Regions from separate parts of the Anaerobacillus sp. ABR4_321 genome, predicted to be linked through region 2. Evidence: a T-box and tRNA genes for the amino acid it is inferred to sense, from the RefSeq annotation. Region 2 holds a T-box; the other regions hold tRNA genes.

Region 1 (10,032 bases), 3.5 Mb from region 2:
AATCCGTAAAGCACCACCCGCTCCAGAATCCAATGCAGCGTATTAAGTTCAAAGAAGCTACTCAAAAACCATGCCGCAATAATAACGGTGATTCCTTTTAAAAGCTGAACAGCCTTAGTCCCTCGAATCAACATGATAATTTTATAAATCACATAAGTAACTAGCAAAATATCTATAATTTCTGTTATGTAGTCAAGTACATTCACATTAGCAACAGGCAGCACGGCTCTTCCTCCAAACATAGTGAATTTAGCCTGTGGTTCCTAACCGTTACACATCTTGAAAACGTTGGTAACTTTTTAATTATATCATATTTTTAGTATGTTCAAAGTCAACCGTGTTTGTTCAAATCGATTTAAAATCGACAAAAAACCGCTCGGTTAAGAGCGGTTTTAAGTGTGATTACTTATCAGATGAAAACACATCACCAATATCTATAAATACTTGTCTTAAGTGATACCATGTCCAATCAAGAATATGATCGACTTCCTCGATCTCCCCTGTTACTTGACCCGCAGAAGCCATATATTGCTCTCCATTAATAACGAGAACATCACCTTCGACTTTCCCCTCGATTTCAAGATTGCGGTTCTTAACAGTTAAATCTCCTTTTATTACTTCACCTTCCGGAACGATAACCGTATTTGTTTCCTTATCAAACGTCAGATTACCAGATAATGCTGTCATTTGATCTTCACTCGTCCATGAAGAATATACTGATCCTGCCATTAATACTAGAAAGAGAACTGCAGCTGCCATCAGCGGATGAGATTTCATCCATCTCTTAATCCAAACGGTCTTCTTTTCTTGAGGAAGTTGCTGCATTACCTTTGATGTAAAACCATCGGGTGCCTTAAGAGAAGGCGTGCTGAGGAGAAATGATTCCGTTTTTTTAAGTTCATCATAATGGTGCTTACAGTCAGCACAGGTTTTTAAATGGTTTTGCACCGTAAGTTGTTCTTCTTTCGTTGCTTCATCATCAAGTACGTCATGCATCATTCGTACAATTTCTTCAGGGCATTTCATAGTTTCTCCCCCTTTCACATCACTCACGTAACTTCTTTCTAAGTGCTTCTCTCCCACGGTGGATACGGGTCTTCACAGTACCGACTGGTAATTCAAGAATTTCACTAATCTCTTTTAGTGAAAGCTCTTGAATATACTTAAGTGTAATAGCAGAACGATACTTCAAAGGAAGACTTAATATCGCTTGATGAATACCCTCTTGTGCTTCAAGAGAAACAACTTCATCATCAGGCAATTGATCAGTAGCAGCTACTTGTGAGTACATCGTTAGGCCATCAGTGCCGGAGACTTCAGCATCAAGGTAATAATCCGGCTTCTTCTTTCTCATTCGATCGATCGCCAAATTTGTTGCAATGCGATATAACCATGTTGAGAACTTCCGATCGATTTGATAGCGATCAATGTTTGTATAAGCTCGAATAAATGCCTCCTGCGCCACGTCTTCAGCTTCTTGACGGTTACCAAGCATTCGGTAAGTAAGTGCAAAAACACGATCCTTATAGAGCTCCACAAGCTCACCAAAAGCATTGTGGTCCCCTTTCCTTACTTGTACTATTATTCTTTTTACAATGGCATCCATATATCCAACCCCCGCTATTCCCTGCGGCTATTATTCAATACGTTCCAGGAAAAATAAAGTTTCGTTTTTTTTATAATTTTTTTATCCTCCCCTATTTTAGCACGAGAAAACTTTATTAATAACCAAAATACATATATTTCTAAAAAAGAGGTTTTCAATCCATACATATCGGGTATATAGAGGAAAATGAATGAAAGGGATGGTCTGCAAATGGATTTTGCAAAGGGGCGGGAAAAAGAAATTTTACTTAAGGAAATTGAAGACTCTCGTAAGAAGATGAATCTCTTAGCAAGAAAGCAGCCATTAAGTTCCTCAGAAATAGTAGAAATCAGCACTTATCTTGATAACCTACTGAATAAATACGATGAATGTAAAAATAATAAAACAGCGGCTCTCTAACTTCTTAGAGAGCCGTTAATCATGTTATTTTAATTTTTCTCCGAATAAAGATCCCATCAGTGCAACAGCTACTGTTGCTGTCTTATTCTTCTCATCCAAAATAGGATTCACTTCAACGAACTCAGCAGAAGTAAGGATATCGGATTCCGCAAGCATCTCCATAGCGAGGTGGCTCTCACGATAGCTGATTCCTCCAAGAACTGGTGTACCAACACCTGGTGCATCGTGAGGATCTAGTCCATCAAGATCAAGACTTAGATGAACACCATCTGTGCCATTGGACACATGGGCAATTGCTTCTTCCATCACTTTTGTCATTCCCAATCGATCGATTTCATGCATCGTAAACACTTTGATTCCTTTTTCCTCTATCAACACTCGCTCACCTTCATCAAGAGAACGAGCTCCGATAATGACGATGTTCTCAGGTTTAATCTTTGGACTGTAACCTGCGATTCCTGTTAACGACTCATCGCCAATACCTAGACTCACCGCAAGCGGCATACCATGGATATTACCGGATGGTGATGTATCAGCAGTATTTAAATCTCCATGAGCATCGTACCAAATCACACCAAGATTATTATAGCTCTGCGAAACTCCTGCGAGTGTACCAATTGCGATACTATGATCTCCTCCAAATACGAGCGGGAAGCGCTTACGTTCAATCACTTCGTTAACCCTTGAAGCAAGCTTTTCACTAGCATCTGCAACTTCTTTTAGATTCTTTAACTGATGGTCTTGATTCTCTGGACGTTGCTCAGGTCTACCGATTTCAATATCTCCAAGATCTTCTATATCATAATTCAGTTTCTCTAATCGTTCTACAATTCCTGCGTACCTTATTGCGCTTGGTCCCATATCGACCCCACGTCTCATTTGACCTAAATCCATAGGTACTCCAATTATCGATAGTTGATTATTCATATCTCGTCCTCCTAGAGTTATGTCTACCTATATTGTAACCATTCCGTTTTTAATGACTCAACTGGACAGTTTTTTGAATAAGTATTCATGTCATGACAACATTTCTACGAATTTTCGGATATTTATAAGTACAAGAGGAGAAGTAATTCCGAGAAGAGGTTTAATAGTTGAGGAAATTTAGACATAAAAAAAACCTTATACCGATATATAAGGATAAATGGTGGAGCCTAGCGGGATCGAACCGCTGACCTCCTGCGTGCAAGGCAGGCGCTCTCCCAGCTGAGCTAAGGCCCCATTATGGAGCGGGTGATGGGAATCGAACCCACGACATCAGCTTGGAAGGCTGAGGTTTTACCACTAAACTACACCCGCATATGATATTGGAGCGGAAGACGGGATTCGAACCCGCGACCCCCACCTTGGCAAGGTGGTGTTCTACCACTGAACTACTTCCGCGAAAAATGGTGAGCCATGAAGGACTCGAACCTTCGACCCTCTGATTAAAAGTCAGATGCTCTACCAACTGAGCTAATGGCTCTAAATGGTGGAGGGGGACGGATTCGAACCGCCGAACCCTGAGGGAGCGGATTTACAGTCCGCCGCGTTTAGCCACTTCGCTACCCCTCCACAAATAGATGGTGCCGGCCAGAGGACTTGAACCCCCAACCTACTGATTACAAGTCAGTTGCTCTACCAATTGAGCTAGACCGGCGAAGTATATCTGAACTTACAAACAAAAAACAGTGCACTCTGTTTAGAGTACTCCTGAGAATGTAATCTTCATTATAAATGAAATGGTGGAGGATGACGGGCTCGAACCGCCGACCCTCTGCTTGTAAGGCAGATGCTCTCCCAGCTGAGCTAATCCTCCACAGAGTAAAACAATAAATTAAGTTGGTGACTCGTACGGGATTCCGACGCGTTAGCTAGTCCCGCTGCGAATCTTCTTGAGATTGCATCTTGCGGGGGAACCCTTGGGTGAGAAGCCCGTAAGCTTCTTTGAAAATGGTGACCCGTACGGGATTCGAACCCGTGTTACCGCCGTGAAAGGGCGGTGTCTTAACCGCTTGACCAACGGGCCATGTTGTCTTGGAGCTTCCAACCGGATTCGAACCGATGACCCCTTCCTTACCATGGAAGTGCTCTACCTGCTGAGCTATGGAAGCAAATGGCTCCACAGGTAGGATTCGAACCTACGACCGATCGGTTAACAGCCGATTGCTCTACCACTGAGCTACTGTGGAATAATGACAAGCCTGGCGACGTCCTACTCTTGCAGGGGGAGAGCCCCCAACTACCATCGGCGCTGAAGAGCTTAACTTCCGTGTTCGGCATGGGAACGGGTGTGACCTCTTCGCCTTCATCACCAGACTAATCAATGGTTGATCCACCACAAAGTGTTTAACCAAGGACAAGATATATATTACTATATGCTTGAAAGAAAATCAAGGAATTTTTTTTATTCCCTGAAAACTAGATAGCACTCGCAACGTATTCCAATAACATTTTTCGCGATGTCTAGTGCCGCAGGCTATATTCTTGCCCATTTCACTCTTTCACTTCAGGCGGAAAACGCCTTCTGTTCAAGAGCTCCAATGGTCTCTGAATATGACCAAGCCTGCTTTACTTTTCGTTTGGTTAAGCCCTCGATCGATTAGTATTCGTCAGCTCCACGTGTCGCCACGCTTCCACCCCGAACCTATCAACCTCATCATCTCTGAGGGATCTTACCAGCTTGACGCTGTGGGAAATCTCATCTCGAGGGGGGCTTCATGCTTAGATGCTTTCAGCACTTATCCCTTCCACACGTAGCTACCCAGCTATGCTCCTGGCGGAACAACTGGTACACCAGCGGTGTGTCCATCCCGGTCCTCTCGTACTAAGGACAGCTCCTCTCAAATTTCCTGCGCCCGCGACGGATAGGGACCGAACTGTCTCACGACGTTCTGAACCCAGCTCGCGTACCGCTTTAATGGGCGAACAGCCCAACCCTTGGGACCTACTTCAGCCCCAGGATGCGATGAGCCGACATCGAGGTGCCAAACCTCCCCGTCGATGTGGACTCTTGGGGGAGATAAGCCTGTTATCCCCAGGGTAGCTTTTATCCGTTGAGCGATGGCCCTTCCATGCGGAACCACCGGATCACTAAGCCCGACTTTCGTCCCTGCTCGACTTGTAGGTCTCGCAGTCAAGCTCCCTTGTGCCTTTACACTCTGCGAATGATTTCCAACCATTCTGAGGGAACCTTTGGGCGCCTCCGTTACTCTTTAGGAGGCGACCGCCCCAGTCAAACTGCCCACCTGACACTGTCTCCGCACCGGATCACGGTGCTGGGTTAGAATGTCAGTACAGCCAGGGTAGTATCCCACCGACGCCTCCACCGAACCTAGCGGTCCGGCTTCTATGGCTCCTACCTATCCTGTACAAGCTGTACCAAAATCCAATATCAGGCTACAGTAAAGCTCCATGGGGTCTTTCCGTCCTGTCGCGGGTAACCTGCATCTTCACAGGTACTATAATTTCACCGGGTCTCTCGTTGAGACAGTATCCAAGTCGTTGCACCTTTCGTGCGGGTCGGAACTTACCCGACAAGGAATTTCGCTACCTTAGGACCGTTATAGTTACGGCCGCCGTTTACTGGGGCTTCGATTCAGAGCTTCTCCCGTAAGGGATAACCCCTCCTCTTAACCTTCCAGCACCGGGCAGGTGTCAGCCCCTATACATCGCCTTGCGGCTTGGCAGAGACCTGTGTTTTTGCTAAACAGTCGCTTGGATCTTTTCACTGCGGCTCCCCTGGGCTATTCACCCGAGGAAGCACCCCTTCTCCCGAAGTTACGGGGTCATTTTGCCGAGTTCCTTAACGAGAGTTCTCCCGATCGTCTTAGGATTCTCTCCTCGCCTACCTGTGTCGGTTTGCGGTACGGGCACCTCTTTCCTCACTAGAGGCTTTTCTTGGCAGTGTAGAATCAGGGACTTCGGTACTTAAATTCCCTCGCCATCACGACTCAGCCTTCACGGTGAACGGATTTGCCTATTCACCAGCCTAATCGCTTGGACGCGCATTTCCAGCAGCGCGCTCTCCCTATCTTTCTGCGTCCCCCCGTCGTTCAAACGGAAAGGAGGTGGTACAGGAATATCAACCTGTTATCCATCGCCTACGCCTTTCGGCCTCGGCTTAGGTCCCGACTAACCCTGAGCGGACGAGCCTTCCTCAGGAAACCTTGGGCTTTCGACGGACAAGATTCTCACTTGTCTTTCGCTACTCATACCGGCATTCTCACTTCTAAGCGCTCCACCAGTCCTTTCGGTCTGACTTCGCAGCCCTTAGAACGCTCTCCTACCATTGTCGTAAGACAATCCACAGCTTCGGTGATACGTTTAGCCCCGGTACATTTTCGGCGCAGCGTCACTCGACCAGTGAGCTATTACGCACTCTTTAAATGATGGCTGCTTCTAAGCCAACATCCTGGTTGTCTAAGCAACGCCACATCCTTTTCCACTTAACGTATACTTTGGGACCTTAGCTGGTGGTCTGGGCTGTTTCCCTCTCGACTACGGATCTTATCACTCGCAGTCTGACTCCCGCGGATAAATCGTTGGCATTCGGAGTTTGACTGGATTCGGTAATCCGGTAGGGACCCCTAGTCCAATCAGTGCTCTACCTCCAAGATTCTTGCCGCGAGGCTAGCCCTAAAGCTATTTCGGAGAGAACCAGCTATCTCCGGGTTCGATTGGCATTTCACCGCTACCCACACCTCATCCCCGCATTTTTCAACATGCGTGGGTTCGGGCCTCCATTCAGTGTTACCTGAACTTCACCCTGGACATGGGTAGATCACCCGGTTTCGGGTCTACGACCACGTACTCCTTCGCCCTATTCAGACTCGCTTTCGCTGCGGCTCCGCCTTCTCGGCTTAACCTTGCACGGGATCGTAACTCGCCGGTTCATTCTACAAAAGGCACGCTGTCACCCATTAACGGGCTCCAACTAGTTGTAGGCACACGGTTTCAGGTTCTCTTTCACTCCCCTTCCGGGGTGCTTTTCACCTTTCCCTCACGGTACTGGTTCACTATCGGTCACTAGAGAGTATTTAGCCTTGGGAGATGGTCCTCCCGGATTCCGACGGGGTTTCACGTGTCCCGCCGTACTCAGGATCCGTCTCGGAGGGCAGCGGATTTTGACTACAGGATTGTTACCTTCTCTGATGGACCTTTCCAGGTCGCTTCGTCTATCCGTGCCTTTGTAACTCCAATGAGACGTCCTACAACCCCAGAGGGCAAGCCCTCTGGTTTGGGCTGTTTCCGTTTCGCTCGCCGCTACTCAGGAAATCGCGATTGCTTTCTCTTCCTCCGGGTACTGAGATGTTTCAGTTCCCCGGGTATGCCTTTTACTTCCTATGTATTCAGAAGTAAATACCATCCCATTACGGATGGTGGGTTCCCCCATTCGGAAATCTCCGGATCAAAGCGTACTTACTGCTCCCCGAAGCATATCGGTGTTCGTCCCGTCCTTCATCGGCTTCTAGTGCCAAGGCATCCACCGTGCGCCCTTAGTAGCTTAACCTTAGATTTCGCTAGAAACAGTGTTCTAACGTCATCGGTGCACATCGTTAGATGTGACTAACTAAGTTATAACGCAAAAAATAATAATTATTGGATGTCGTTGTTTGTGCTATCTAGTTTTCAAGGAACATGAAAGAATACAATCATTCTTTCAAAACTAAACGAAACGCTCATGCAAGTTTGGCAACCAATGTTGCCTCGTAATTCTCCATAGAAAGGAGGTGATCCAGCCGCACCTTCCGATACGGCTACCTTGTTACGACTTCACCCCAATCATTTGTCCCACCTTCGGCGGCTGGCTCCAAAAGGTTACCTCACCGACTTCGGGTGTTACAAACTCTCGTGGTGTGACGGGCGGTGTGTACAAGGCCCGGGAACGTATTCACCGCGGCATGCTGATCCGCGATTACTAGCAATTCCGGCTTCATGCAGGCGAGTTGCAGCCTGCAATCCGAACTGAGAACGGCTTTATGGGATTCGCTTCACCTCGCGGTGTCGCTGCCCTTTGTACCGTCCATTGTAGCACGTGTGTAGCCCAGGTCATAAGGGGCATGATGATTTGACGTCGTCCCCACCTTCCTCCGGTTTGTCACCGGCAGTCACCTTAGAGTGCCCAACTGAATGCTGGCAACTAAGATCAAGGGTTGCGCTCGTTGCGGGACTTAACCCAACATCTCACGACACGAGCTGACGACAACCATGCACCACCTGTCACTCTGTCCCCCGAAGGGGAACGTCCTATCTCTAGGAGTGGCAGAGGATGTCAAGACCTGGTAAGGTTCTTCGCGTTGCTTCGAATTAAACCACATGCTCCACTGCTTGTGCGGGCCCCCGTCAATTCCTTTGAGTTTCAACCTTGCGGTCGTACTCCCCAGGCGGAGTGCTTAATGTGTTAACTTCAGCACTGAGGGTGGAACCCCCCAACACCTAGCACTCATCGTTTACGGCGTGGACTACCAGGGTATCTAATCCTGTTTGCTCCCCACGCTTTCGCGCCTCAGCGTCAGTTACAGACCAGAGAGCCGCCTTCGCCACTGGTGTTCCTCCACATATCTACGCATTTCACCGCTACACGTGGAATTCCACTCTCCTCTTCTGCACTCAAGTCCCCCAGTTTCCAATGGCCCTCCACGGTTGAGCCGTGGGCTTTCACATCAGACTTAAGAGACCGCCTGCGCGCGCTTTACGCCCAATAATTCCGGACAACGCTTGCCACCTACGTATTACCGCGGCTGCTGGCACGTAGTTAGCCGTGGCTTTCTGGTTAGGTACCGTCAAGGTACCGCCCTATTCGAACGGTACTTGTTCTTCCCTAACAACAGAGCTTTACGACCCGAAGGCCTTCGTCACTCACGCGGCGTTGCTCCGTCAGACTTTCGTCCATTGCGGAAGATTCCCTACTGCTGCCTCCCGTAGGAGTCTGGGCCGTGTCTCAGTCCCAGTGTGGCCGATCACCCTCTCAGGTCGGCTACGCATCGTGGCCTTGGTAAGCCGTTACCTTACCAACTAGCTAATGCGCCGCGGGCCCATCCTACAGTGTTAGCCAGAGGCCAACTTTCAACGTTGCATCATGCGATGCTACGTGTTACCCGGTATTAGCTCCGGTTTCCCGGAGTTATCCCAGTCTGTAGGGCAGGTTGCCCACGTGTTACTCACCCGTCCGCCGCTGAGAAATGGGAGCAAGCTCCCATTTCTCCGCTCGACTTGCATGTATTAGGCACGCCGCCAGCGTTCGTCCTGAGCCAGGATCAAACTCTCCGATAGAAAAGTTCAATCTAGCTTTAAAACAATGTTTGTTTCCGTAGAAACAATATCTTGCATGGCGTTTCGTTCAGTTTTCAAAGATCGATTTGTTTCTTTCGATGTCGTTTTCAGCGACTTTATTAATGTAACACATTAACTCGTCCGAAGTCAACATCTTTTTTTAATTCGTTTTTGTGTCGGCCGTTTGTTATCGGCGACCTTTATAACTATACAGCCCGAACTACTATTTTGCAATAGGTTTTTAAAAATTAATTCGTATCTTTTTTTAGTATCCTTTTATACTTCGATACATCAGTAGCTGAAGCTGTCCTTTTATAGATACCTAAGAGCAAGAGGTAGCGCTCTTCCATAGCCCGTTTAACAATTTTCTCTAATCGATGATCATCAAGACTCATCAGCATTTCTTCCATCTCCCGCTTAAGGAGATACTCTATTTCTTTGCCTTCCTTTTCACTCAGTAGAAATCCGATCATGTAATACCCTCCTTTCAAACCATTATGACCATCCTTCCTACCCTTTATGAGTTGGCAAAAAGACTTTGTACATAGTTGTTTACTATAGCGCATATGAATGGGACAAAGGGGGTGCGAAATGAAGTTTTTTTGGGTGTGGAGAGGAAAGAGAATCAAACAAAGCATGGTGATTATAGCAGCTGCTTTTTTTGCGGCACTCATTTTATTTGTTGAAGGTAGAGATCTTGCTGTCTTTACTTCAAACGGAACACCATTGGCAGTCGATCAAGTAAAAAGCCAAGGTAAACAGCTGGCATTGAC
Region 2 (10,032 bases):
AGAAGATCACGATATAACCGAGTATACTTAATAGATCAGGAACTTGTCCGAAGAGAACGATACTGATCAAAGCTGAGTACACGACCGTGGAATAAAAGAAAATCGAAATCTCTCTTGCTGGTGCGAACTTATAGGCCATTGTGATACCGAACTGTCCTAGTGTTGCAAAGGCCCCTGCAAGAAGAAGGTATATGAGCTGAATGGTTTCCATCGGTTCATAAAACACAATAACAAACGGTAGTAGTACCACCGTTGAGAAAAATGAAAAGTAGAAAACGACCGTATAGAACTTCTCCTTTTGACCAAGCACACGGAGAACGGTGTAAGCTCCAGCCGCAAAAATCGCAGATAGTAAACCTGAAATATATGGGATTGTTTCAATTGAAAATTGCGGTTTAATAATCAATAATGTACCAATGAATGCAACGATGATCGCAACGATCTGAAACGTCCTAGCTCGTTCTTTCAAAAAAAGTGCGGAAAAGATAATAAGCAGGAATGGGCTGAGCTTGTTGAGCATATCGGCATCTGATAACACAAGATGATCGATCGCATAAAAGTAAAAAAGTATTCCTAACGTTCCGAGTGTGGAACGTAGTAATAAGAACTTTTGGTTTTCTTTTTTGCCGAAGAGGCGTTCTTTATAATACATAACAAATCCAAATGATATAACAGCAGACACTGCATTACGAAACATCGTCTTTTGTACCGTCGGTAGATCACCTGACAGCTTTACAAAAGCGGCCATCATCGCAAAACCGAACGACGATACGAGTAACAAAAGGATGCCTTTATTTCGATCACTCATCAAATTCCTCCAGTGTATAAAATCAAAAATTACCTCTATCACTTTACTGTATTTCGTGGTGGATTATCAACTCAAGACGTTTCGCAATTAGGCAAAAATTGAAGGTTCGTTTCGAAGGTTTGTAGGATTAGGATAACCCATACCTACTAACTAAAACCGAAAGAAAGGTTCCGCTCAAGGTTACAAGTAAATGCATGCAGGGTATGGAACCATTACATATATGGATAAAGGAGAAGCATAGTCATGTTTAGATGGAAGAACATATATAGAGGATTATTAATGGGGATCAGTGACTTGATACCTGGTGTTAGTGGAGGTACCATTGCGATGGTACTCGGGATTTACCGCCGTTTGATCAACGGCATCAACGGCTTGATGAGTAAAAATTGGAAGAAGGAACTTGGATTCTTCATCCCTCTTCTTATCGGGGTAGCTCTTGCGATCATCTTAGTGAGTAAGGTGATGGAACACTTATTAAATCATTATCCCCAGCCTACATTTTACTTTTTTATTGGGCTGATCATTGGGGTCATTCCATTTCTATTGAAGAAGGTTGAGTTTAAAGAAACGTTCAAACCTCGTCATTATCTCCTACTTGTGATTGCAGCAGTGTTGATTGCTTCTACGATCGTTTTTAAAGGAGACCATTCCGGAGCGGTGAAAGAAAGCCTACAGCTTAATGATTATATCGTTCTATTCTTTTCAGGGTGGCTTGCGAGTACTGCGATGATTTTGCCTGGCGTAAGTGGCTCGTTCGTATTGTTGCTGTTAGGTTCGTATCAGACCGTTATTCACGGGCTGTCTTCTTTTCAGATTCCGCTTATTCTGACAGTAGGAGCAGGGATCATTATTGGATTAAGTTTAACAGGAAAGGCGATTTCTTTACTGTTGAATAAATACACCGTCTCGACATATGCCGTTATGATTGGACTCGTTATCGGCTCAGTCGTTGTTCTTTATCCAGGGTTCAAGCCTGATGCTACTATTGCGACTGCGAGTATCATGACACTGCTGCTCGGTCTTGCAGCTGCTTATTTGCTTGGAAAAATAGAGCATAAGCAAGGTTGATAGAGAACTCCAGAGGAGCACCGCTTGCTTTCCTGCGTACGGGAGAGTCAAGCGGTCTTCACTCTTGGAACCGTCTGTTCTACTATTGAAGGAATTCGATTAGGTGATAGGGAATACAAACACAACCTTTTTTCGAGAGAGGAGTCCTCAATGAAAACGCACTTTACTAAGATTGAACAACCTACAACACTCCTCGTCGATATGTATAATCGATGGGAGAATGATCGGTCGTTAGTTCCGTTGATTCGTCCTAACAAGAACATAAAGGAACTAGAAACCCGTAGAAAAATAACAATGATCGATCTAACAGAGCGGTTGAATCACTTACATATTTATTTGATTTATTATAATGATGTCTTGGTCGGGGAAATGAACTATATGGTCGATCCGAACCACCTTCTGAAAAAAGTGCGCAAAACGGCTTGGATCGGAATAACGATTGGAGAAGATGAAGCACGTGGACACGGTGTAGGCTATGAAGCGATGAACTTTTTAGAAGAAGAAATAAAAAAAGCTGGACTCAAACGAATTGAACTTGGTGTGTTTGAATTTAATACTCGAGCACAGCAACTGTATAAAAGATTAGGATATAAAGAATTCGGACGTCTTGACGATTTTACATATTGGGACGGAAGAATGTGGGCAGATATTCGAATGGAAAAGTATGTGTAGAGTTGAATTAGAAAAAAGCGAATCCAGCAGTGGATTCGCTTTTTTTAATTTTGATGTTGCTTCTTCGTACGAGGAAAGACGATATGCTTCATCATAAAGAAACTTGAGGCGGAAGAAAGAAACATCGCGAGCCCTTTTGCGATATTCCGTTCGATATAGTTTGGGAACGAGAGCCATTTGAGGTCAAACAGAAACAGAGCACCATAGAATACGAGGTTACTGACTCCAAGAGCGATCACGGCTTGTACTAAAAACAGGATGACCTGTTTTCGGTCATGAATGGCTTTGGAAGGGAAGGTTAGCTTCGCATTCCAAAAGTAGCTGTTTGTGATCGCGAGTGTATATGCAATTGTGTTGTAGAAAATGAGCTGGATTCGATCATCTGTTGGAAACAACAGCATGAGCAGGTTGAGTGCGCCAATATCCACGAGAGCATTCATGATGCCAATCGCACTAAAGCTTATTACCTGCTTTGAACCTTTGCCTATTTGACTCTGTTTCATAATTTAACCTCTATCTATTGGATCGCCTGCTGTCCTTCTTGCTCCTGACCAAGATCTAGTGCTGATTCGTAGATATCGAGAAGCTGCTGAGCAGGACCGTGCCAGCCGAAAGCTCTTGAATGAGAAAAGGCTTGTTTTGACATGCGTTTGAGAAGGTCGTCTTCCTCTAGTCTGGAGATGGTACTTGTTAAGTTCCCATCTTTACCAGATTGATAAAGAAGACCTGTTTCTCCGTCTTCTACTTGTTCGTTCGTCGGACCCGACTCTGCTGCGATGACAGGAAGACCACTCGCCATCGCTTCTAAAATCACAAGTCCCAATGTTTCAGTTGTTGATGGGAACATGAACGCATCTGAGGAAGCGTAGGCCGTTGCAAGCTCTTCACCATGCATAAAGCCTGTGAATGTCACATTGCTTAAGTGAGAGAAGTTCTTCTCAAGCTCTTCTCTGTACGGACCGTCCCCAATGATCGCAAGGTGAGCGTCTTGCTTTTCCTCCAACATCGGAATCAATGTATCGATTTCTTTCTCAAATGCGAGGCGTCCAACAAAGAGGAGAAGCGTTTTATCAGCGTTTCCGTTCGTTAACCGCTCTCTCATTTCCTGATTACGGAGTTTCGGGTTAAACCTTTCTGTATCGACGCCTCGTTTCCATAATTGAACGTTATAGAAGTTTTGCTCATTGAGTTCTTCTAAGATAGCTTTTGATGTACAGAGGTTTAAGTCTGCTTGATTGTGCATTCTTCGAAAATGCCACCATAGAAGGGGCTCCGCCCACGGTACATTGTAGTAATCAGCATATTTTGGAGCATGCGTATGATAGGAAGCGATAAGAGGAACCCCGAGCTTCTTCCCATATTTAATACCTGAATACCCCATGAATGCGGGATTCACGACGTGAACAAGGTCAGGGTTAAAGTCTTCAAGGTATGTTTTGATCAATCGCGTCGGCATTCCAAACTTTCGGTGCTTGTACAAGAAAAAGGTACGAGGCTTAACCCCATCGAAACGAATATTCCTATAGCTTCGTACCCCTAAATCTGGAGCAATAACCTGGATTTCATGTCCTTGATCGATTAAATAATCGATTGAAGCACGCAATCGTGTTACGACCCCATCTGTGGAGGGGAGGAATGTTTCAGTGACGATGGATATTTTCATAGTTACACCTCTCGTTTAGTCTTCGACTTACTTCCAAGTAACGTTCGGAAGTACATTTTCTTTTAACACTCTATCTTTGTATTTAAGCGCAGTATCGAGCGTATTTGAAATGTGCTCATCTGTTAATAAGCATGGTTCAAGACCTAGGTCGATCAGGTTCGTGTTAACCGCATGATAATAGTGTTCTTCCTTCTCGACACGCGGATTTTCCAGGTGATCGATCGAAATATTAAGTCCTTTCGCTTCTGCCACACGCTGTACTTTTTCAGCTAGTTCTAGGACAGAGAACTCTTCTGTAAACTGGTTGAAGACGCGGAACTCCCCTTTGTCAGCAGGGTTCTCTGCAGCGATTTCAACGCAGCGGATCGTATCTTGAATGTTAAGGAATGCTCTTGTTTGTTTCCCGGAACCGTAGACCGTTAAGTTATGGCCGATCGCTGCTTGGATGATGAACCGGTTCAATGCGGTTCCAAACACGCCGTCATAATCAAGGCGATTGATCAAACCTTCATCCATGTCAGCTTCATCTGTATGAAGGCCATACACGATACCTTGGTTCAGATCAGTTGCTCTGATTCCCCAAATTTTGCAGGCAAATTGGATGTTATGACTATCATGGACTTTTGAAAGGTGATAGAACGAGCCTGGCTGTTTTGGAAATGGAAGAACGTCTTCGCGCCCTTTGTGTTCGATCTTTATGTATCCTTCTTCAATATCAATGTTAGGCTGACCGTATTCGCCCATTGTGCCCAATTTTATTAAATGACAATCAGGTGTGACTTCTTTAATCGCATATAGTACGTTCAAATTGCCAACGACGTTATTCGTCTGAGTGAATACCGCATGTTCTCTGTCGATCATAGAGTATGGAGCAGAGCGCTGTTCAGCAAAATGAACGAATGCTTCTGGCTGTACTTGTTTGAAGATCTCTTTAAGAAAATCGTAATGCATTAAATCACAGTCATAAATATTGATGCGGTTGCCACTCTTTTCTTCCCAAAGTTTTACCCGTTCTTCTAGAGTTAGAATCGGTGTTAAAGAGTTTGAGCGGAGTTCTTCATCCCACTTGCGGCGAACCATGTTATCTAGGATCGTTACATCGTGTCCTTGTTTAGATAAGTAAAGCGCTGTTGGCCATCCGCAAAAACCATCTCCACCTGCAACAATAATTCTCATAGATTTTACCCCCATCACAATGGTCAATTTTGTACTGAAATGCTTGCTATATCACAATTTACGATAGCACTCATCATGTACTGATTCAACTAAGGACCCCTAATTTACGAAAATTTTAAGAAAATCAGTTAATTTCAGTTGAATGATGGAGGAAATCTGAGAGTGAGACGGTTTGTTAACGGTCTTCATCCTTATTGCCCGTTACATCGATGGCTGCTGTGTTGTTGTTTAGATAAGAAGTTGGAGTAGAATCGTTCTTCTGCTTCTCGGAATAAAAGGCTTCATTGATCGCTTCATCAACGTTTACCTCATCATGCCCCTTTTTGTATTCGTCCTCACGATTGAGTTTACTCTTTTTCATATTGATCCTCCTATGTGTATGGAATAGCGGTAGTTTATGTTAGTTGAAGGGAGATTAATCACGATATTTCGTTTGAAAAGGAAATTTAGAAAGGCGGCTTGTTTTGAATGATTAAGACTTCTTTGTAACGGGAATCAAGTTACAGTGAGCCAAACAAAAAGGAGTCGATAGAGATGAGTAAAACATTACAAGCCTATTTTCCAACGGAGAACGAAGCAGAAAGTGCAAAGGAAGATATGAAGAATTATTCTGTCACTAGTGCTTCAGTGGAGGAGATTAAAGAGGATAAGGATCTATCGGTCGACGCCCCGGATTCAGGTCAAGGGTCCGCAACAGAAGCTGGCGCAAACAACGATTTGTTTTTCTCCAACGAAACTCCAACAGGTAAGCAAGAGGAGAATGCAGATCCTGAACATAATGAGAAGCACTTCAACTATGTGCTATCTTTTGAAACCTCAGAAGATGATGATACAGAGCTCCGAGAAATCGTTACAAAGCATAACGGAGCGATGGAAAGGTAAGGATGAAAGGGAGTTAGGCTATAGCCTGATTCCCTTTACTATGTAACGACACAAAACGTTACCATTTAGAATATGTTATTCCCTTTGAATCGATTGCTGAAAAAGGGTATACTTCAAACTAGACGATAATCATTATAACTAGATATTCAATGTAATCCTTAAATTTGGAAGGGGAACACATACATGGCAAAGAAAACAATGGGTCTTCTTGTGATGGCATACGGTACGCCATACAAAGAAGAAGATATTGAACGGTATTATACACACATTCGTAGAGGTAGAAAACCAGCCGACGAACAGCTTCAAGATTTAAAAGATCGTTATAAAGCGATCGGTGGTATTTCACCTCTTGCTAAAATTACTGAGGACCAAGCTTACGGACTAGGTGCTCATCTGAATGAAATTCAGGATGAGATCGAATTTAAAGTATATATCGGTTTAAAACATATCGAGCCTTTCGTTGAAGATGCAGTTCAGCAGATGCATGAAGATGGCATCGAAGAAGCAGTAAGTATAGTACTAGCACCACATTTCTCAACGTTCAGCATCAAGTCATACAATGGACGTGCGAAAGAAGAAGCAGAGAAAATTGGTGGACCAACGATTACATCTGTAGAGAGCTGGTACGACGAGCCGAAGTTTATTTCCTACTGGGCTAAACGCATCAAAGCGATCTTTGATGGCATGTCTGATGAAGAGCGAGAGAAGGCAGTCCTAATCGTATCTGCTCATAGCCTTCCAGAAAAAATCATCGCTAACGGCGATCCATATCCAGATCAGTTAAAAGAAACAGCTGATCTAATTGTAGAACAGTCAGGAGTTAAGAACGTTGCGATCGGCTGGCAGAGTGAAGGGAATACGCCGGATCCGTGGATTGGACCTGACGTACAAGATCTTACGAGAGACTTACACGAAAACCACGGCTACACGTCGTTTGTGTACGCACCTGTAGGTTTCGTAGCTGATCATCTAGAAGTGCTATTCGACAATGACTATGAATGTAAAGTCGTGACAGATGAGATCGGTGCAAACTACTATCGACCAGAAATGCCGAACGCAAAAGATGAGTTTATCGATGCGATGGCAACAGTGGTTCTAAAGCAATTGAATCAATAATGAGAGGCAGCGGTCTTAGACCGCTGTTTTTTATGTTCGGCAAGAATAGTAATATTCGTATTCAAAGCTTGGTGTTATTTAAAGGTTATGGTAAAGCGAGTACGTACTGTTTCATCTTTCTATAAATAAAACAATTGACAATACCTTTTATTGAAGCTAAAGTTATTAAAATAAATGAAACAGGCGAAGAAGAGGATGCAGTAGCGTTATACGATGTGTAGTGTCAGAGAACCAGTGGTCGGTGCGAACTGGTACAGCGTATTCGTGAATTACCCCTCAGAGTCTTTCTGATGAACAACGTAGTAGTCAGAAACGGTGAATTCCGTTATCGTAATTGAGCTGAAAGACACGAGTGTCTTTAATCAGGGTGGTACCGCGTGATAAGCCACGTCCCTACTTAGATGTAGGGGCGTGGCTTTTTTGCATAAAATGAAAACAGGAGGTCGAAAGGAATGGGCATGATCGAGAAGTTAACGAATGAACAACGAAAGGAAATGGAAAGGCAGTATGCGGTCTATACTCACGGAACGAGCGAAGTCGTTCCTTTGGATGAACTGAAGGAAAAGATTGCAAAATCGATCATCACAGGCCGCCCGTTGAAAGTAAAACTAGGCCTAGATCCATCAGCACCAGATGTCCATATCGGACATACTGTCGTTTTAAATAAACTCCGTCAGTTTCAAGAAAATGGACACATCATTCAGCTTATCATCGGAGATTTTACTGGTAAGATCGGTGATCCGACTGGAAAATCGGCGGCGAGGGTACAGTTAACGGATGAAGAAGTAAAGAGGAATGCGCAAACCTACCTCGATCAATTTGGAAAGGTAATCGATCGAAGCAAAGTAGAGCTTTTTTATAATGCATCATGGCTTTCGGAACTAAAATTCGAAGATGTCATCGAACTAGCAGGTAAGATTACTGTCGCTAGATTGATCGAGCGAGATGATTTCGAGAAGAGAATAAATGCAGGTAAGCCGGTATCTCTACACGAATTCTTTTACCCTCTTATGCAAGGGTATGATTCCGTGCATCTAGAAAGTGACATCGAGCTAGGCGGAACCGATCAATACTTTAACGTTTTGATGGGAAGGCATTTACAGGATCAATTTGGAAAAGAAAAACAGGTAGTGTTGACGATGCCGCTATTAGAAGGATTAGACGGCGTAGAGAAAATGTCGAAGTCCAAGGGGAATTACATCGGGATTGCAGAGAAGCCGACAGACATGTATGGAAAAGCGATGTCGATACCAGATGAACTCATTTCAAAGTACGTCGAACTCATCACAGATCTTGAACTAGAGGAAAAGGTTTCGATTCGAACAAAGCTCAAAGATGGAACCCTGCACCCTAAGGAAGCGAAAATGCATCTTGCTAAAACCATCGTCACGATGTTCCATGGGAAAGATGAAGCTCTGATGGCGGAAGAGCAGTTTAAGAATGTATTTCAACAAAACCAGCTTCCTTCTGATATTGAAGAAGTGAAGTGGAGTGGAGATGAAAAGACAAGTGTGCCAGCTCTCATAGTAGCACTCGGAATGCTCCCATCTACGAGTGAAGCGAGACGTATGGTGAAGAATGGCGGAATCAAAATCGATCAACAAAAGGTTACGGATAGTTCTGCAGTCGTGACGGTCAAAGACGGTATGATCGTTCAAGTTGGAAAACGAAAAGTCAAAAAAATAACGCTATAAAAAATCCCCCATATAAGGGGGATTTCATTTATTCAGTCACAGTTAGGCTTTCTTCTGTATGTTCATGTAAGCCTTCATCATTTTCAGCATGAATCGTTACAGTGTACTCTCCAGCTTCTTCTAACGTAACAGTTCCTTGATACTCACCATCTTTTGTTTCCTCTGTCTCAATCCACTGTGCTTTTTCTTCACCAGTTTTAGAAATTTCAAATCGAATCGAAGCATCTGTTAAAGGTTGATTATCTTTTTGAAGATGAGTTGTTAATGAAATTTCTTCATTTGCCTTAATGGTATCTGGCTTCATCAAGTGAAACGAAACAGCATCCCCGTGGTGGGCGTGTTCTTCATGACTTTCATGATCTTCATGATTTTCTGATGCGTCCTCAGAACCAACTTTCACTTTGCTCTTTGGCATCGTATGTAGGTCTCTTGCAGTTACATGTGATTGCACAACGTACGTTCCATCTTCATCGATCGTTTTCTTTACAGTGTAGACACCTTCACCATCGTGAGTGGCTTCTATCATTTCGCTATTGTCTTTGTCGCCTTCTTTCCATACTTCAAACATCACTTCGTTTGCGTCTTCAACTTTTTCATCAGCTTGCGTAACGGTAGCGCTAAATGTGAGTTCCTCACCTGTTTTGGCAGTTTCAGGCGTATCTAAGACAACATCTATCGGTTGAGGATCGGCCGTTCCACTTTCCTCTGTATCGTTGCTATTGTTCTGCCCGCAAGCTGCAAGCACGAGAATGAGTAACAGCATGAGCATACTTACTTTTTTCATATAAGACATCCCTTCATTGAAAACGTATGTAAAGCTTCATTATTGCCAAACAAAGGGTTAGGCAAACAAGCTTCTCACTACTAATAGTAGAAAAGATGGTAGAGGTTCTCAAGTGTTTGTGAGTTGGAGTTGTGTCGACTTGATGACAAAGAGTGATGAGGTGTGAATT
Region 3 (10,032 bases), 1.6 Mb from region 2:
TTAACGTATTAAGAAAACAGGTGATAAAATGGAATTTTCAATGAACTATTTATCCTTTTACCTCGTAGAAGGTCCGAAGGAAAATGAAGAAGCACAGTATAAACATTTTCAAACACTAGATGAAGTTACATATACCGATAGCCCCCTTAAATCTTTTTTAGATGGAGAGCTTGCGAAAATCACAAAAAGAAAAGTTGATCGTCACGCAAAATCTGAAGGAGCTCCTACTAAGATCGGTCGTTTTATGGTTGAACCTGGTCATGAGTTGACATCTAATCCGAATTTTAATTTATTCCACAGAGCAAGATACTCTGAAACGGCTGATGATTTTGAATCAGAAGCAGATCAAATCGTACAAATGTATCTTGATACGAGCGCGATTCGAGGCGGCGTGTTGATCGTCGCATCCGCTAAGCTCACTAAACTATTCGACGACCCGTTCCTTTTTATAATGAAATGTGACTTCGAACCGAAAGTGGCAACAATTACTAACGAAGATACGCTAATAGAAAATATCGAGATGGCCATTACAACAAAAAACATGAAATCCGTCCAATACCCTTACATGCCAGAAGAGGGCATGATCGATAGCGCCGAAGTTAAAGTTCACCAGTCCTCACACGCAAGATACTTCGAAGACTTCTTGAAGTGGGTCGAATATGAAAAATCGATGCCTGAAATCGTGAAAACACAAACCATGGATATCGTTCAGGACCACATTCAAGAAACGTTCCAACCAGAAAGCGAAGAAAAAGAACAGTTCGAACAGGTGATGGAAGAATGGGCGGCGAGTCCTAAGAGAGAGTTACAAGAGCACTTTACCACAGAGCAAGTAGTGGAAGCTACTTCGCAGATCGTGGAACAATCTCCTGACGTAGAATGGAAGCTTAAGCTCGATCATGTATCTGTTAAGGCGATGCTGTCCGACTTTGGAGAAAGTATTCACTTAGCGAAAGTGAACGGAAAATACGTACTTGCGATCGAAGCCGATTCAATTACGTTTGAAAAAGGCTTCTCTCCAATCGAGTTTCATAAGCCCGATTCGCTTCAGGAAGTCGTGGAGCGAATCTATAAAAAGAGTGAGAATGAATCTTAAAAGCCAGCATTTGCTGGCTTTTTTTGTGTGGTAGCGCAACCTTTCCTATTGCATAGGTCGAACAACCACTTCATTAACGTTAACGTAATCAGGCTGTGTTAGTGCATAAACGACAGCACGTGCGATATCATCAGCTTGAAGCTTCTTCATCGTAGCTGCTCGATCTTTAAACATTTCTAGCACTTCGTCGTCAGTTATATGGTTTGTAAGTTCAGATTCCACTGCACCTGGAGAGATGTTTGTTACGCGGACTCCTGTTTTCGAAAGTTCTTTTTCGAGTCCCATCGATAATGCACGAACAGCGTATTTCGTTGCACTATAGACGCTGCTAGAAGGAAATACTTCGTGTCCAGCAACACTTGAAACATTGACGATGTGGCCGCTCTCCTGCTTCAGCATGTCTGGTAAGACTGCGTGAACACCGTGAAGAACACCGTTAATGTTTACGTCTACCATCTGAGTCCACTGATCCACTTCATCATTTTTCATGAACGAAAGTAGCATAACACCAGCATTGTTAATGATCATATCAACTTTGCCGTATGTATCTTTCGCCTCTTTAACCAAGTTTTCCATGTCTTCTTTTTTGGTTACATCCGTTTTCACTACGAGCGCTTTGCCGTTCGATTGATCATTTAAAGACTGAGCGAGATCAGTTAACTTCTCTTCTCGACGTGCAGCAAGTACCACGTTAGCTCCTTCATCAGCTATATGGCGTGCGATTGCTTCACCTATTCCGCTGCTTGCGCCTGTAACGAGTACAACTTTACCTTCTAGTTTCATTATTCATGCTCCCTTCACTAATGATCTTTCATTACGAGACTAACACAGTATTCCCAAACCAATTAGTAAAATGCTCATGAAATGTGCTTTCCTACATAAAAAAACTCGGGATCATACCCGAGTTTTTCGTTAGCTAATTACAGATTTTTCTGCAGCATCTACCGTATGTTTTAATAACATCGCGATCGTAACAGGTCCAACGCCTCCTGGAACAGGAGTAATTGCTGACGCCCTATCTTTTGCTGTTTCGTATTCGACATCACCGATATTGCCTTTGTTGTAACCAGCATCGAGGACGATCGCTCCTTCTTTGATCCATTCACCCTTGATGAACTCTGGCTTTCCTACAGCGGCAACTACGATGTCAGCTTGACTAACATGTTTTGCCAAGTTAACAGTTCTCGAATGACAAGTCGTGACTGTAGCATTTTCATTTAAAAGAAGTGCACCAACGGGCTTTCCAAGAATAGGACTTCTTCCTACAACGACCGCATGCTTACCTTCAGGATTAATGTCATAGTCTTCCATAATCTTCATAATTGCTGCAGGTGTACAAGATGGGTATGTACCAAACCCTAGAGCAGTCTGTCCGTACCCTTCACTTGTCACCCCATCGACGTCTTTCTCGATGGCGATCGTCTCAAATGCAAGGCGTTCGTCGATTTGAGACGGCACAGGATGCTGAAGCAAAATACCATGGACAGCATCATCGCGGTTCAGTCCTTCTATGGTTTCAAGCAACGTTTCGGTGGTTGTTTCCTCTGGCAGATGAATCTTCTTTGATACGATCCCTATACGTTCACATGCATTTCCCTTCATACGCACGTACGTTTCAGAGGAAGGATCATCTCCAACAAGAATCGTTGCGAGGCTGGGCGTAACACCTTGTGTTTTAAGTGCTTCCACTCTTTCTTTAAGCTGTTCTTTCACACGATTTGCAACTGCTTTTCCATCTAATAATTTGGATTCTGACATGAACTGATTCCTCCTAGACAGTGTTAAGAAATATCACTATTTCTTCGCCCAGACGACCGGCTTTATCCATTACAGCTCCCTTGTGGTTACTTCCACATTTGTCGTCAGTTACTGCAATAAGGTTTCTACGGATATAGTAGCACATTAAGCTGGAAAATCAAGAGATACGAGTGCGAATATACGTAAAAATTAATAATAAGTTCATTTTTTACGTGAATGTTCGCCTTTTTGAACTCCTCGTCATTATCTTCACTCACAAAATAAAACCTCCGAGTGGTGTAACCACTCAGAGGTTTTGAGATACGCGCCTTAGAGGATTCGAACCTCTGACCCACAGCTTAGAAGGCTGTTGCTCTATCCAGCTGAGCTAAAGGCGCATGGTAGTATGTGTGATACGATAACTGAAAGTTAGTATACCACGTTTTCCATTCTTGGAAAAGTCTTAATTAAAATTATGTAATGGAGCGGGTGATGGGAATCGAACCCACGACATCAGCTTGGAAGGCTGAGGTTTTACCACTAAACTACACCCGCAAAATGGCTGGGCTAGCTGGATTCGAACCAGCGCATGACGGAATCAAAATCCGTTGCCTTACCGCTTGGCTATAGCCCAAAATGGTGGAGGGGGACGGATTCGAACCGCCGAACCCTGAGGGAGCGGATTTACAGTCCGCCGCGTTTAGCCACTTCGCTACCCCTCCACTATTTAATTATATGGTAGCGGCGGAGGGGATCGAACCCCCGACCTCACGGGTATGAACCGTACGCTCTAGCCAGCTGAGCTACACCGCCACGCTATGTGATGGTCGGGAAGACAGGATTTGAACCTGCGACCCCTTGGTCCCAAACCAAGTGCTCTGCCAAGCTGAGCTACTTCCCGATTTCATCGCTATGTTATGTAATGGCGCGCCCGAGAGGAGTCGAACCCCTAACCTTCTGATCCGTAGTCAGACGCTCTATCCAATTGAGCTACGGGCGCATCTATTCTGGTGCGGGTGAAGGGACTCGAACCCCCACGTCGTAAGACACTAGATCCTAAGTCTAGCGCGTCTGCCAATTCCGCCACACCCGCATGTGGTTTGTTCCGTTTCAGCGACAATTAATATAATAACACCCTAAGCCAAAACACGTCAATCATTATTTCAAAAAAACATTTAGTTTTTTCATATCGGGCTATGTAAGCGTTGACAGCTTCTCATTCTTTACCATACGATTATGATACTAAAGGAGCTGAGTAAATTGAGTGTACCACAGTCCATTTATTATGCAAAAGAGCTAGACGAAAAAGACCCTCTACGCCACTTCAAAAATGAGTTTTATACTCCGGACCATTCCATTTACATGGATGGCAATTCACTTGGCCTTCTCTCAAAACGAGCTGAAGCTTCTCTACTCCAATCGATTGACGATTGGAAAACGCATGGAATCAATGGTTGGACAGACGCGGAGCAACCATGGTTTTATATGGCAGAAATGCTTGGCAAGATGACTGCGCCCCTTATCGGAGCAAAAGAAGACGAAACAATCACAACAGGTTCGATCACCACTAACCTCCATCAAATGCTAACAACTTTTTACAAGCCAAATGATAAGAAAACGAAGATCATCGCTGATTCACTCACTTTCCCTTCAGATATCTATGCAATAAAAGCACAGCTAGAGCTTCACGGATTATCACCAGACGAACATCTCATTCAGGTACAAAGTTCAGATGGTCGTACGATTTATGAAGACGACATTATTAAGGAGATGACAAGCGAAGTCGCACTAGTCCTCCTCCCTTCTGTCTTGTATCGTAGCGGTCAATTACTCGACATCAAAAAAATAACGCGAGCAGCAAATGATAAAGACATCATAATAGGGTTCGACCTTGCACATTCCGTCGGTGTCATCCCTCATCACTTACACGAATGGGGCGTTGACTTCGCGGTGTGGTGCACGTACAAATACTTAAACAGTGGCCCTGGTGGTGTCGGCGGTCTTTATGTCCATGAAAAACACCTAGGAAAGAAACCAGGCCTTGCAGGTTGGTTCAGCTCGAAGAAAGACGTTCAATTCGATATGAGTCATGACCTTGATCATGCACAAACCGCTGGAGCATTTCAAATCGGGACACCTCATATTTTCAGCATGGCTTCATTGATTGGTTCGTTAGAAATTTTTTCTGAAGCCGGCATTGAACAAATTCGAGAAAAATCGTTAAAGCTCACGAAGTACTTAATGGAGTTAACGGCTTTAAAACTGAATCGCTTTGGCTTCACTATAGCAAACCCTGCAGAGGACCATCGCCGTGGTGGCCATGTTTGTTTAGAACATAACGAAGCTGCTAGAATTTGCAAAGCGTTAAAAAACAAAGGCGTAATTCCTGACTTTCGAGCTCCAAACGTCATTCGTCTTGCACCGATCTCGTTATATACGTCGTTTGAAGATGTGTGGAACGTTGTACATATATTAGAAGAAATCATGGCTACTAAAGAGTATGAGCAATTCACAAACAATCGAAACATCATCGCGTAAACGCGTATAAAAAGTCCCTCAACATTCAATATTAAGATTGATTCAATAGAAGGAGGGACTTTTATGGAACAGTTGAATGAATTGGAGTTGCAAAACCTTCGCCACATGATCGGTGGTCACGACACGCTGGCAAATAAACTTGATACGTATGCCCAAACTTGTACTTGTCCTGAACTAAAGCAAATGCTGCAAAAAGATGCGCAAGATGCAAGAAATACAAAACAACAGCTTATGTCTTTTTTAGGTTAAGGAGGAGAAAGTAATGAATGAGAAGGATATGGTCAACGATTACTTGTCAGCTCTAAATGGAAGCCTGATCAACTATGGTAGTGTTATTTCACAATGTGATAACGAGCAACTGCGTCAGACGCTTCAACAAATAAGAAATACTGATGAACAAAGACAATATAACCTTTATCACTACGCAAAACAAAAAGGGTACTATCAGCCAGCAGCACCTGCGCAGATGCAAGAAGTACAGCACGTTAAGAATCAGCTTAACGGCCAACAGCCTCAATAATAAACAGCCGGGTCAAACCGGCTGTTTTTTTATTGTTCCTTAGACTAAGTTTCACATTCCCTATTTTTGGATATTAAAGTTATACACTATATTCGTAGGGAGCGATTAGAATGGAAACGATTCTTAATGCGATCTCGGAGTTCTCGGGATTCATATGGGGCTATCCGATGATGATTTTACTCTTAGGAGGAGGGCTTTTTTTAACCATCCGACTCGGCTTTTTTCAAATTATTTTCTTCCCCCACACCTTGAAACATACGATCGGTAAAATTTTCGAAAAAAACAAAGGCGATGGAACAATCTCACCATTTCAGGCTTTCACATCTGCTCTAGCATCTACTGCGGGAGCTACAAACATTGTTGGCGTACCGGTTGCGATTGCGTTCGGTGGACCAGGCGCGATCTTTTGGATGTGGGTCGTTGCCATCATCGGTATGTCGACGAAATACTCTGAGATCGTGTTGGGTATCAAGTATCGAGAAAAAAACAAAGATGGGGTTTATGTTGGTGGGCCAATGTATTACATACGTAAAGGACTTAACTGGAAATTCGCATCATGGCTCTTTGCATTCGGTCTGATGATTGAAATTATACCGGGTGTCATGGTTCAAACAAACTCGATCTCTACCTTAACCGAAGGATCATTCGGTCTCCCTACCTGGTTGACGGGTATCATTCTGATGATTCTTATTTCAATCGTAGTGTTTGGAGGAATTAAAAGAATAGGATCTGTTGCAGAGAAAATCGTACCATTTATGATCCTAACCTACATCGGAGGCGCTATCGGTGTGATGGTGATCAACATCGACCAGTTTCCTGAAGTGATGAAACTGATTTTTGTCCATGCATTCCAACCGATCTCTGCAGCAGGTGGCTTTGCAGGTGCTGGGTTTGCTGCAGCAGTCCGCTGGGGTCTTGCGAGAGGACTATATTCAAACGAAGCTGGAATGGGAACTGCTTCGATCGCACACTCCGCTGCTCACACGCCACATCCTAGCCGACAAGGTCTTTGGGGAATATTTAGTGTCTTCATTGATACGATCGTTCTTTGCACAATTACAGCTTTCACCGTTCTCTTATCTGGAGCGTGGAAGGATGTGAAACCTTCGAATGCATCGGATATGGTCTCTGACGCATTTGCTGGCTTGATGGGAGAAACGTGGGGCCCAATTTTCGTATCCTCCCTTCTTCTCATCTTTGTCATTAGTACCATCGGTGTCCTGATCTTCTATGGAGAGAAACAAGCAGAATACCTATACGGGTCTAAAGCTTCTAAGGTGATGAGGGTGGTTTATATTTGTGCCGTATTTGTCGGAGCAATCGGTGGCCTTCAGTTCGTATGGGAGCTAGTTGATCTCACGTTAGCACTCTTTGTTATCCCTAACGTCATCGCCATCTTATTCCTCAGTAAGGAAGTGAAAGAACTTACAGATGACTACCGAAACAACTTCTTACAGCAACGTAGTAAGGACAATACGTTCAGTGGCTAGTTGGGTACTTTTCTAAAAACTGCCTCTTCCCTCCGCTCTTGCCCACATCATTTATAGACGGATACATATAGTGATAGGGCAAGAGATACTAAGGGGGATCACAACTATGAATTATGGAAATGCACCATATCCAAATGAGCCATACAACCAGGTGGCAGGAGCAAGTATGCCTTACTATTGTTGTAACAACGGTAGCGGCTTTGCCTTAATCGTCGTACTGTTTATCTTACTCATCATCGTTGGCGCAGCTTTTGTGAAATATTAAGGAAGAAGACAGGATTCGCTCCTGTCTTCTTAGAGTGTAGCGAAAGTCTTAAGAGAAATTCGTTAAACGCTCCAAGACGCTCTCTTTCCGCATAAATAATTTATCCACTTGTAAATCAAAGAATGAACTGACTCAAAATGACAGTAGAAACATGTCATAGCATAATTGGTCGGAAAGTTTAACGTTTGTAAGAATGAATTCTAGTAGGAGTGAATCCCTCTTGACTCCAGTGGTCCAACGGGCGTTTGAGACTCAGAGCGGACCGTTCTTGTCCGATTTGAGGCTCAAGCGTTCGTCCACAGGAAAGCAAGAGGGATTCAAACTCCTACGTTATAGGGAGCGCAACTTTTTAAGCTTTCAACGATCTGGAAGACAGGATTACTTCCTGTCTTTTTTATATAAATTGTAAGGTATACAAAGGACTGATATGATAAATGAGAACGAGGTATAAGGAAGTGAAAAGTTTGAATACGTTATTGATCGATATGGATTCAGTTATATGCGATTTAATGACTGAATGGCATAAACGCTACAACCGTGACTACCAAGATAATTTAAATGTTGAAAAACTAAAATGCTGGAGATCAGAGGATTACGTTAAAGAAGAATGTGGTGTAAAGATATATGATTATCTGGACGAGCCAGGCTTGTTTCTTTCTTTGACTCCTCTCCCGAACGCAATCGAAGTGCTTGAGAGGTTATCTTCACGTTATGAGCTCTTGATCGTTACAAGTAGCCGTACATACGCATACACTGAAAAAGAATTATGGGTTGAAAAGCACCTTCCCTTTATCGGTAAGAGAAACCTAATCTTTACACATCGTAAAGAGATGATTCGCGGAGACTTGCTACTAGACGATGCCCCCCACAACCTTGAAGCATTTCGAAACACTGGTAGAACGGCGATCGCCATGGATTACCCGTACAACAAAGATGTTGACGTTCCGCGTGTAAAAAGTTGGCTTGAATTCGAGAATTGGCTTTCTGTTAGAAAGTGAGGAAAAAAAGTTGCTCCAAAAAAAAGATCTCATCATAATCGGAGGAGGACCTGCAGGCATTTCTGCAGCTATATGGGCAAAGCGCTTAGGACTGGATCATGTGTTGTTAGAATCCAATAAGGAACTAGGAGGGCAGCTCCTTTCGATCAACAATAAAATCATTGATTATCCAGCTGTCATGTTGGAAAGTGGTGTTGCACTACAAGAACAATTAGTCGACCATGTAAAAACTCTAGGCTGCGAGCTAAGTACGGATGTGGCGATCGAAAAGATTGATTTTATCAACAAATTATTGCACACAACTTCTCACACATACGCCTTTCAATCATTAGTTATCGCGACTGGTTCATCTCCAAAGAAACTCAGCATACCTGGCGAGCAGGAAATGATCGACAGAAATGAAGTGTATTCTGCGACGAGAGACCGAGATCGCTTTAAGGGAAAGAAAGTAGCAGTCATCGGAGGTGGCGATCGAGCTTTTGAAGGTGCTCTTCTTCTTGCAGAAGCAGGTGCGACTGTTCAATTGATTCATCGCTCCACTACGTTTAGGGCTAGAAATGAATTTCGGGATCCGGTATTAGCACACCCTTCGATCGACGTCTTAACAGATGCGGTGGTGACAAAGATCGATAGCTCGAATAAGCAATTGTTCTATGACAGGAAGGAACGATCGTATGAGAGTCAAGTAGACGGTGTTTTTATTAGAATTGGTGTAGAACCAAACACACACCTTTTCTTAGACAGTTTAGAATCAGATGAAGAAGGCTATCTTGTGTGCGATAAGACGGGTCAGACATCGTTACCTTTCGTTTATGCGGTAGGCGATGTTTGTACACGACCTCTATTGTCGAGTATATCGTCTGCTACAGGTCAGGGCATGACCGCTGTAAAAAGCTTATCTCTTTATTTAGAAAGTACAACGTGAACGATATGAAAAAGCCTGCAGGTAACACTGCAGGCTTATTCGATGCGATTAAGGAAACGATCGCGATCTTCTACGGTGAGAAGATTTCTTGCTCACGATCAAAGCAAGTAAGATAACCATAAACATCCCGATTCCGATGACTAGTATGGCAAGGTTCAGCCACTCATTACTTGTTGAATCCTCACCACTCGTTTTATTGACTGAAGTCTCGACATCAGCAACAGGCGTTGAGGAATCGTTAAGAGACTTCGCCGATAAGAGCGATGAATCTAATAACGAGGTGATCGAACCTATACTAGATTCCATGACACCATCGTCCGTAATCGTTAATTCGACTTCTTCATCGTTGTTTCTCAAAAGTGTTAATTCTTTCGATAGCATGTAATCTGTATCGCCGATCGTTCCGATTTTCTTTCCTTCTTCATACACCACTGGAGTAAATGCATTGAATCCGTAGTTGAGC

Evidence for each region. The T-box of region 2 lies ahead of tyrS (tyrosine--tRNA ligase). A T-box ahead of a tRNA ligase gene usually reads a tRNA of that ligase, here a tRNA-Tyr.
Region 1: it has a tRNA-Tyr gene. The T-box ahead of tyrS (tyrosine--tRNA ligase) is inferred to sense a tRNA for this amino acid. The anticodon was not compared.
Region 3: it has a tRNA-Tyr gene. The T-box ahead of tyrS (tyrosine--tRNA ligase) is inferred to sense a tRNA for this amino acid. The anticodon was not compared.

The regions. Positions count from the first base shown of each region.
Region 1 covers NZ_JBSWTK010000001.1:492,697-502,728, forward strand. Annotated here, with positions in the region: gene cdaA (diadenylate cyclase CdaA) at 1-221, opposite strand, end outside; gene ACXADT_RS02685 (anti-sigma factor family protein) at 403-1,026, opposite strand; gene sigW (RNA polymerase sigma factor SigW) at 1,046-1,606, opposite strand; gene ACXADT_RS02695 (aspartyl-phosphate phosphatase Spo0E family protein) at 1,817-2,005, shown strand; gene rocF (arginase) at 2,030-2,932, opposite strand; tRNA gene ACXADT_RS02705 (tRNA-Ala) at 3,151-3,226, opposite strand; tRNA gene ACXADT_RS02710 (tRNA-Gly) at 3,231-3,304, opposite strand; tRNA gene ACXADT_RS02715 (tRNA-Gly) at 3,314-3,388, opposite strand; tRNA gene ACXADT_RS02720 (tRNA-Lys) at 3,395-3,470, opposite strand; tRNA gene ACXADT_RS02725 (tRNA-Tyr) at 3,475-3,559, opposite strand; tRNA gene ACXADT_RS02730 (tRNA-Thr) at 3,569-3,644, opposite strand; tRNA gene ACXADT_RS02735 (tRNA-Val) at 3,728-3,803, opposite strand; tRNA gene ACXADT_RS02740 (tRNA-Glu) at 3,939-4,013, opposite strand; tRNA gene ACXADT_RS02745 (tRNA-Thr) at 4,023-4,098, opposite strand; tRNA gene ACXADT_RS02750 (tRNA-Asn) at 4,102-4,176, opposite strand; rRNA gene rrf (5S ribosomal RNA) at 4,187-4,303, opposite strand; rRNA gene ACXADT_RS02760 (23S ribosomal RNA) at 4,567-7,496, opposite strand; rRNA gene ACXADT_RS02765 (16S ribosomal RNA) at 7,710-9,259, opposite strand; gene ACXADT_RS02770 (hypothetical protein) at 9,508-9,732, opposite strand; gene pdaB (polysaccharide deacetylase family sporulation protein PdaB) at 9,851-10,032, shown strand, end outside.
Region 2 covers NZ_JBSWTK010000001.1:4,018,396-4,028,427, reverse strand. Annotated here, with positions in the region: gene ACXADT_RS21145 (DMT family transporter) at 1-808, opposite strand, end outside; gene ACXADT_RS21140 (DUF368 domain-containing protein) at 1,052-1,876, shown strand; gene ACXADT_RS21135 (GNAT family N-acetyltransferase) at 2,027-2,548, shown strand; gene ACXADT_RS21130 (GtrA family protein) at 2,593-3,051, opposite strand; gene ACXADT_RS21125 (glycosyltransferase family 4 protein) at 3,066-4,211, opposite strand; gene ACXADT_RS21120 (NAD-dependent epimerase/dehydratase family protein) at 4,239-5,387, opposite strand; gene ACXADT_RS21115 (hypothetical protein) at 5,563-5,748, opposite strand; gene ACXADT_RS21110 (hypothetical protein) at 5,922-6,269, shown strand; gene hemH (ferrochelatase) at 6,453-7,385, shown strand; T-box leader at 7,563-7,783, shown strand; gene tyrS (tyrosine--tRNA ligase) at 7,838-9,079, shown strand; gene ACXADT_RS21095 (FixH family protein) at 9,108-9,863, opposite strand.
Region 3 covers NZ_JBSWTK010000001.1:2,371,317-2,381,348, reverse strand. Annotated here, with positions in the region: gene ACXADT_RS12410 (DUF3900 domain-containing protein) at 29-1,096, shown strand; gene ACXADT_RS12405 (SDR family oxidoreductase) at 1,142-1,882, opposite strand; gene ACXADT_RS12400 (bifunctional 5,10-methylenetetrahydrofolate dehydrogenase/5,10-methenyltetrahydrofolate cyclohydrolase) at 2,009-2,854, opposite strand; ZMP/ZTP riboswitch at 2,894-2,976, opposite strand; tRNA gene ACXADT_RS12395 (tRNA-Arg) at 3,158-3,231, opposite strand; tRNA gene ACXADT_RS12390 (tRNA-Gly) at 3,315-3,388, opposite strand; tRNA gene ACXADT_RS12385 (tRNA-Gln) at 3,393-3,467, opposite strand; tRNA gene ACXADT_RS12380 (tRNA-Tyr) at 3,471-3,555, opposite strand; tRNA gene ACXADT_RS12375 (tRNA-Met) at 3,570-3,646, opposite strand; tRNA gene ACXADT_RS12370 (tRNA-Pro) at 3,658-3,734, opposite strand; tRNA gene ACXADT_RS12365 (tRNA-Arg) at 3,757-3,833, opposite strand; tRNA gene ACXADT_RS12360 (tRNA-Leu) at 3,842-3,926, opposite strand; gene kynU (kynureninase) at 4,070-5,371, shown strand; gene ACXADT_RS12350 (hypothetical protein) at 5,435-5,620, shown strand; gene ACXADT_RS12345 (spore coat protein) at 5,634-5,891, shown strand; gene ACXADT_RS12340 (alanine/glycine:cation symporter family protein) at 6,002-7,381, shown strand; gene ACXADT_RS12335 (YjcZ family sporulation protein) at 7,488-7,646, shown strand; gene ACXADT_RS12330 (5' nucleotidase, NT5C type) at 8,102-8,644, shown strand; gene ACXADT_RS12325 (NAD(P)/FAD-dependent oxidoreductase) at 8,655-9,569, shown strand; gene ACXADT_RS12320 (D-alanyl-D-alanine carboxypeptidase family protein) at 9,618-10,032, opposite strand, start outside.